Regions from separate parts of the Streptomyces sp. NPDC048278 genome, predicted to be linked through region 2. Evidence: riboswitches for the same ligand, from Rfam matches in the RefSeq annotation. Region 2 holds a riboswitch; the other holds the start of a gene.

Region 1 (3,397 bases), on a different contig from region 2:
GCTGGCGCCGAACGCCGCGTACCTGGTGCCGCGCTTCGGGCTGTACCGGTCGATCAGCGAGCAGGTGATGGGGCTGCTGCGCGGACTCTCGCCGCTGGTGGAGCCGCTCAGCCTGGACGAGGCGTTCGTGGATCTGGAGGCCGGTGAGGTGGCCCGGGACGCCGTGTCGGCGCGGCTGGTGGGGGAGAGGCTGCGCGCGGACATACGGACCGTCACCGGGCTCTCCGGGTCGGTCGGGCTCGCCGCCTCCAAGATGCTCGCGAAGATCGCCTCCGAGCAGGCCAAGCCCGACGGGCTGGTGCTGATCGAGCCGGGCACGGAGCGGGCGATGCTGGGGCCGATGACGGTGCGGACCCTGCCGGGGGTGGGGCCGGCGACGGGGGACCACCTGCGGCGGGCCGGGATCACCACGGTCGACGAGATCGCCGAGGCGGGGGAGGACGAGCTGGTACGGCTGCTGGGCAAGGCCCACGGGCACGCGCTGTACGCGATGGCGCTCGCACACGACGAGCGGCCCGTGGTGGCCGAGCGGGAGACGAAGTCGGTGTCGGTCGAGGACACCTACGACGTGGACATCCACGACCGGCTGCGGGTGGGGCTGGAGGTGCAGCGGCTGGCCGACCGGTGCGTGCGGCGGCTGCGCGGCGCCGGGCTCTCCGGGCGGACCATCGTGCTGAAGGTACGGCGGTACGACTTCTCGACGCTCACCCGGTCCGAGACGCTCAGGGGGCCGACCGACGACCCGGCGGTGGTGCGGGAGGCGGCGGCGCGGCTGCTGGACTCGGTGGACACGACGGGGGGTGTGCGGTTGCTGGGGGTGGGGGTGTCGGGGCTGGCCGACTACACGCAGGAGGACCTGTTCGCGCAGGCGGCGGCCGGGGCGGGGGCGGGGCAAGGGGCGGCGGAGTTCGCGGCGGAGGAGGCCGCCGTGGAGCCCGCTGCTGCGGAGGAGCAGGTGGCCGCCGAGCGGCGGTGGCCCGCGGGGCACGATGTGCGGCATGCCGAGTACGGGCACGGATGGGTGCAGGGGAGCGGGCTGGGACGGGTGACGGTGCGGTTCGAGACGCCGGGTGCGGCGGGGCCGGGGCGGGTACGGACGTTCCGGGTCGAGGACCCTGAGCTGGAGCCTGCGGAGCCGTTGCCGCTGGTGCCGGGCTGAGCGTGGGCCGGGGGTGGGGGCCGGGGGTGGGGACGCTTCCCGGCGCTTGCAGGGTGCCGCTGCGCCCACCCGTGCCGCCCTGCGGCACGCCTGCCCGCGCTAGGTAGCCCCGTCCTCCGTGCCCGCCAGTTTGCCGAAGTCGTGGTCCGGGCGGGCCTGGGGCGGGGGAGTCGTGTCCAGGCCGTAGTGGTGGTAGAGCTGGAGCTCCTGTTCCGGCGAGAGGTGGCGGCCCACGCCGAAGTCGGGGGCGTCCTTGATCAGGGCGCGGTCGAAGGGAACCTGCAGGGTGCCCTCGACCAGTTCGCTGGGCTCCAGGGGCACGAAGGCGTCCCGGGAGAACAGGCCGGTGCGTATGGCCGCCCACTCCGGCACGCCCGTCGCGTCGTCGAGGTACACCTCGTCGATCGTGCCGATCTTCGTGCCGTTGCGGTCGAACGCCTTGCGGCCGATCAGGTTGCGCGGATCGATGTCGGTCTGCACGGGCCCTCCACTTGGTCGCAACTCATCCGTAAGCACTACAAAAGAGCACATTGAAGGAGGCGGCCACTCGAAGAGCCTGGTGTTGCCCTCGCTGGTAGGCTGACAGCGGCTGACGACCCCGTGCGGGAGAGTCCTCCGGGAAACCGGAGGCGCCGAAGGAGCAAATCCTCCCCGGAATCTCTCAGGCTCACGTACCGCACGGACGAGGTCACTCTGGAAAGCAGGGCGGACGTCGACGGTGTCCGCTCTCACCGACGGTGAAAGCCGGTGGTCCGCGAGGGCGCACCGGTGAAGCTCTCAGGTTAGATGACAGAGGGGGAGGCCGTCGGGGTACCCGTGCCGGGGTACCCCCCGAAGGTCGCGTCAGACCAGGAGGCCTCCGCAATGACCGCCCAGCGCATCCCGCTCTCCGAGCTTGAGCAGGGGATTCCCTTCGAGCAGCGCCATATCGGCCCCGACCACGAGGCCCGGGCCAAGATGCTCGCCCAGGTCGGATACGGCTCGCTCGACGAGCTGACCGCCGCCGCCGTGTCGGACGTGATCAAGAACGCCGACCGGCTGGAGCTGCCCGGCGCCCGCACCGAGGCCGAGGTGCTGGCCGAGTTGCGGTCGCTGGCCGACCGCAACCAGGTGCTCGACTCGATGATCGGCCTCGGGTACTACGGGACCTTCACGCCGCCCGTCATCCTGCGCAACGTGATGGAGAACCCCGCCTGGTACACGGCCTACACGCCGTACCAGCCGGAGATCTCCCAGGGCCGCCTCGAAGCGCTGCTGAACTTCCAGACCGTGGTCGCCGACCTCACCGGGCTGCCCACCTCCGGTGCCTCGCTGCTCGACGAGGGCACGGCCGCCGCCGAGGCGATGGCCCTGTCCCTGCGCATGGGCAAGAACAAGAAGGGCGTCTTCGTCGTCGACGCGGACGCGCTGCCGCAGACCGTCGCCGTGATCCGGACCCGGGCCGAGCCGACGGGCGTGGAGGTCGTCGTCGCCGACCTGAGCGACGGCATCCCGGCTGACCTCGCCGGGCGGGAGATCAACGGGGTACTCGTCCAGTACCCCGGCGCCTCCGGTGCCGTACGCGACATCAAGGCCGTCGTCGAGCAGGCGCACGAGGCCGGCGCGCTCGTCACCGTCGCCGCCGACCTGCTCGCGCTGACCCTGCTGACCTCGCCGGGCGAGCTCGGGGCCGACATCGCCGTGGGCACCACCCAGCGGTTCGGTGTGCCGATGGGCTTCGGCGGGCCGCACGCCGGTTACATGGCGGTCCGCGAGAAGTTCGCGCGCAGCCTGCCCGGACGGCTCGTGGGCGTCTCCGTGGACGCCGACGGGAACAAGGCCTACCGGCTGGCGCTGCAGACCCGCGAGCAGCACATCCGGCGCGAGAAGGCCACCAGCAACATCTGCACCGCGCAGGTGCTGCTCGCCGTGATGGCCGGCATGTACGCCGTCTACCACGGGCCCGAGGGGCTCAGGGCCATCGCGCAGCGCACGCACCGCTACGCCACGATCCTCGCCGCGGGGCTCACGGCCGGCGGCGTCGAGATCGTGCACGGCGCCTACTTCGACACCCTCACCGCGCGCGTGCCCGGCAAGGCCGCCGAGATCGTCGCCGCGGCCCGCCGGGGCGGCGTCAACCTGCGGCTCGTCGACGCCGACCACGTCTCCCTGGCCTGCGACGAGACCACCACCCGCGCCCAGCTGAGCGCCGTCTGGACGGCCTTCGGCGTCGAGGGCGACGTGGAGGCCCTGGACGCG
Region 2 (3,397 bases):
CTCCTAGGCCGGGGTCTGCGGCGGCTCTCAGCCGGCGGTGAAGGCGGTGTACTCGTCGGCGGAGAGCAGGTCGCCCGGCTCGTCCGTGACCCGCACCTTGAACAGCCAGCCGCCCTCGAAGGGGGCCGAGTTCACCAGGGACGGGTCGTCGACGACGTCCTCGTTGACCGCGGTGATCTCACCGGTGACCGGCGCGTACAGGTCGGACACCGACTTGGTCGACTCCAGCTCGCCGCAGGACTCGCCCGCGGTCACCGTGTCGCCGACCGCCGGGAGCTGGACGAAGACGACGTCACCGAGCGCGTTGGCCGCGTGCTCCGTGATGCCGACCGTCGCCACGCCGTCCTCGGCGGCCGTCAGCCACTCGTGCTCCTTGCTGTAACGCAGCTGCTGGGGGTTGCTCATGGCCTGAATTCTCCTGTACGCGGGGGAGTGCTGGTGAAGGGGGGGACTGCTGGGAACGTGCGTGACCTGCGGTGATGTGGGCGAGGTCACGCCGGTCGGCTGCGGTCGGCTGCGGTCGGCTGCGGTCGGCTGCGGTCGGCTCCGGACGGGTCCAGAAGGATCCGTCCGGCTCCGGACGGCTCCGGACCGGTCCGGTGGCGTCCGGCTACTTCTGGCGCTTGTAGAACGGCAGCCGCACGACCTCGTACGGCTCGTGGCTGCCCCGGATGTCCACGCCGACGCCCGCCGTGCCCGGCGCCGAGTGCGCCGCGTCGACGTACGCCATGGCGATCGGCCTGCCCAGGGTCGGGGAGGGGGCGCCCGAGGTGACCTCGCCGATCACCTCGCCGCCGGCGACCACCTGGTATCCGGCGCGCGGCACCCGGCGGCCCTCGGCGACCAGGCCGACGAGCACCCGCGGCGGGTTCTGCTCCGCACGGGCGGCGGCCTCGGCGAGCGCCGCGCGCCCCACGAAGTCGCCCTCCTTCTCGAACTTGACCACCCGGCCGAGCCCGGCGTCGAAGGGGGTGAGCGAGGTGGTGAGCTCGTGCCCGTACAGCGGCATGCCCGCCTCCAGCCGCAGCGTGTCCCGGCAGGACAGCCCGCACGGCACCAGGCCCACCGCGGAACCGGCCTTGGTCAGCGCCTGCCACAGCTCCACCGCGTGCTCCGGCTTCACGAACAGCTCGAAGCCGTCCTCGCCGGTGTAGCCGGTGCGCGCGATCAGCGCCGGGACGCCGGCGACGGTGCCGGGCAGCCCGGCGTAGTACTTCAGGCCGTCCAGGTCGGCGTCGGTGAGGGACGCGAGGATGCCCGGGGACTCGGGGCCCTGGACGGCGAGCAGCGCGTACGCGTCCCGGTCGTCGCGGACCTCGGCGTCGAACCCGGCGGACCGCTCCACGAGCGCGTCGAGGACGACCTGGGCGTTGGAGGCGTTGGCGACGACGAGGTACTCGGAAGCAGCGGCCTCCGTCTCGGCCAGCCGGTAGACGATCAGGTCGTCCAGGATGCCGCCGTCGGCGCGGCAGATCATGGTGTAGCGGGCCCGGCCCACGCCGACGGAGGCGATGTTGCCGACCAGGGCGTGGTTCAGCAGGGCGGCGGCCTGCGGCCCGGTCACGGTGATCTCGCCCATGTGGGAGAGGTCGAAGAGCCCGGCCCGGGTCCGTACGGCGACGTGCTCGTCGCGCTCGGAGCCGTAGCGCAGGGGCATGTCCCAGCCGGCGAAGTCGGTCATGGTCGCGCCGAGCGAGCGGTGCAGGGCGTCGAGCGCGGTACGGCGGGGTGCGGAGGAATCGGTACTGCTCATCGGTCGGTCGTCTCCCGAAGGTCCCAAGGGCATGACAGGCGAGGGCTGTCCTCCCCATCTGTCATCGGAACCTGAGAGGTTCGCCCTGACCACGGACGTGATCACGGCTTGCACCTTGGGTGGAGCCACTGACACAGCGGCCCGCTTTTCAGATGTGCCTCGCCCGCGCGGTAACGGGGCCTGAGAGATTCAAGGGAGGGACTTGCTCCTTCGGCGCCCCAGCGAAGACGGCTGGGGACTCTCCCGCGCGGATTCAAGCGGCCGGTATGCAGTTGGCGCGGACATCATTGCACGCCGCCCGGGGCCGTGGCAGGCCGGACCTGCCCCTCCGTTCTGTGACGGGCCTGTGGCAGAACGCGTACGGAACCGCGAGGCACCGTGCATTACCTTCTCTTTACGTTAAGTGGGGAGAACCTTTCCTGAACCCCCAGGGAGGACGGTCACGGTGACAAGGACCACGGCATTCGCGACGACGACGGGCATCGCCCTGCCCCAGCAGCCGACGGCCCCGGCCCGCGAGCGGCGCGGCGAGGTCCCCGCACCGGTCGTCCGCGATCTGCGCGACCGCGCCGGGCACAGCCCGCACGGCCTGCTCTTCGGCCCCCGGGACCTGGTGGTGGTCACCGGGCTGCCCGGCAGCGGCAAGTCCACGCTGATGCACCGCACCGTCCAGGGCATCCGCATCGACTCCCAGGACACCCGCGACCGCTGGGACGCCCGGCTGGCCCGGCTCCTGCCGTACGCCGCCTACCGCCCGCTGGTCCGCCTCGCCCACTACGCCGGGCTGCGCCGGGCCCTGGGCACCGGTGAGGGCGTGGTCGTGCACGACTGCGGGACCCAGGCCTGGGTGCGGGACTGGCTGGCCCGGGCGGCCCGCCGCCGCGGCGGCACCCTGCACCTGCTGCTCCTCGACGTCACGCCGGGCACGGCGCTGGACGGCCAGCGCGAGCGCGGCCGGGGCGTCTCCCGGTACGCCTTCCTGCGCCACCGCCGGGCGGCCGGGCGGCTGCTGCGCGCGGCGGAGAAGGGGAAGCTGCCCGAGGGCGTCGGCTCGGCGGTCCTCCTCGACCGGGACGCGGCGGACGTACTGCGCCGGATCGCCTTCGCGCGCTGAGCGCCCGAAGGCGGCCCGAACCGGCTGGTGGGGTGGCTTTGTCGGTGTCACCCGCTAGCCTTTCCAGCCTCAGCAGCGGTTTCCAGCAGGCGGTAGGCAGATGGACTTCCCGGCGGACATTCCCGCGGACTTCCCGGCACAGGCGCACCCCCACCCGCACGGCGGGTGGCCCGGCAACGAACTGGAGGAGGTCCTGTCGGCCTCCCTCGGCATGCCCGCGGCGGCGGGCCGGCTCATCGAGGTACTGGGCCGGAGCTTCCTGTGGATCCCGCTGCCCGAGGGCGGCGGCCCGCACAGCGGCCCGCTGGACCTGCCCACCACGCAGATCGAGGGCCAGGTGTACGTGCCGGTCTTCAGCTCCGAGGAGCAGTTCCGTCAGGTGGCCGGCTCCCACCTGTCGTACACGATCGCCCCGGCGGTCGAGTTCGCCCGCGGGCTGCCCCCGCAGGTCGGCATCGCCGTGAACCCCGGGGGAGTGGTCGGGGTCCCGCTGCCGCCGGAGGCGGTCGCCCAGCTCTGCCGGGCCGGCC

The links. A riboswitch is a leader RNA that binds a small molecule or an ion and turns the genes downstream of it on or off. The one in region 2 is predicted to bind glycine.
Region 1: linked by a shared signal. The riboswitch ahead of gcvP (aminomethyl-transferring glycine dehydrogenase) and the one ahead of gcvT (glycine cleavage system aminomethyltransferase GcvT) in region 2 are both predicted to bind glycine.

Annotation. Positions count from the first base shown of each region.
Region 1 is NZ_JBEZLP010000007.1:9,192-12,588, forward strand. It holds gene AB0D74_RS14625 (DNA polymerase IV) at 1-1,159, shown strand, start outside; gene AB0D74_RS14630 (PRC-barrel domain-containing protein) at 1,259-1,639, opposite strand; glycine riboswitch at 1,753-1,846, shown strand; gene gcvP (aminomethyl-transferring glycine dehydrogenase) at 2,024-3,397, shown strand, end outside.
Region 2 is NZ_JBEZLP010000005.1:354,386-357,782, reverse strand. It holds gene gcvH (glycine cleavage system protein GcvH) at 28-405, opposite strand; gene gcvT (glycine cleavage system aminomethyltransferase GcvT) at 611-1,753, opposite strand; glycine riboswitch at 1,912-2,009, opposite strand; gene AB0D74_RS12360 (AAA family ATPase) at 2,199-2,867, shown strand; gene AB0D74_RS12355 (enhanced serine sensitivity protein SseB) at 2,968-3,397, shown strand, end outside.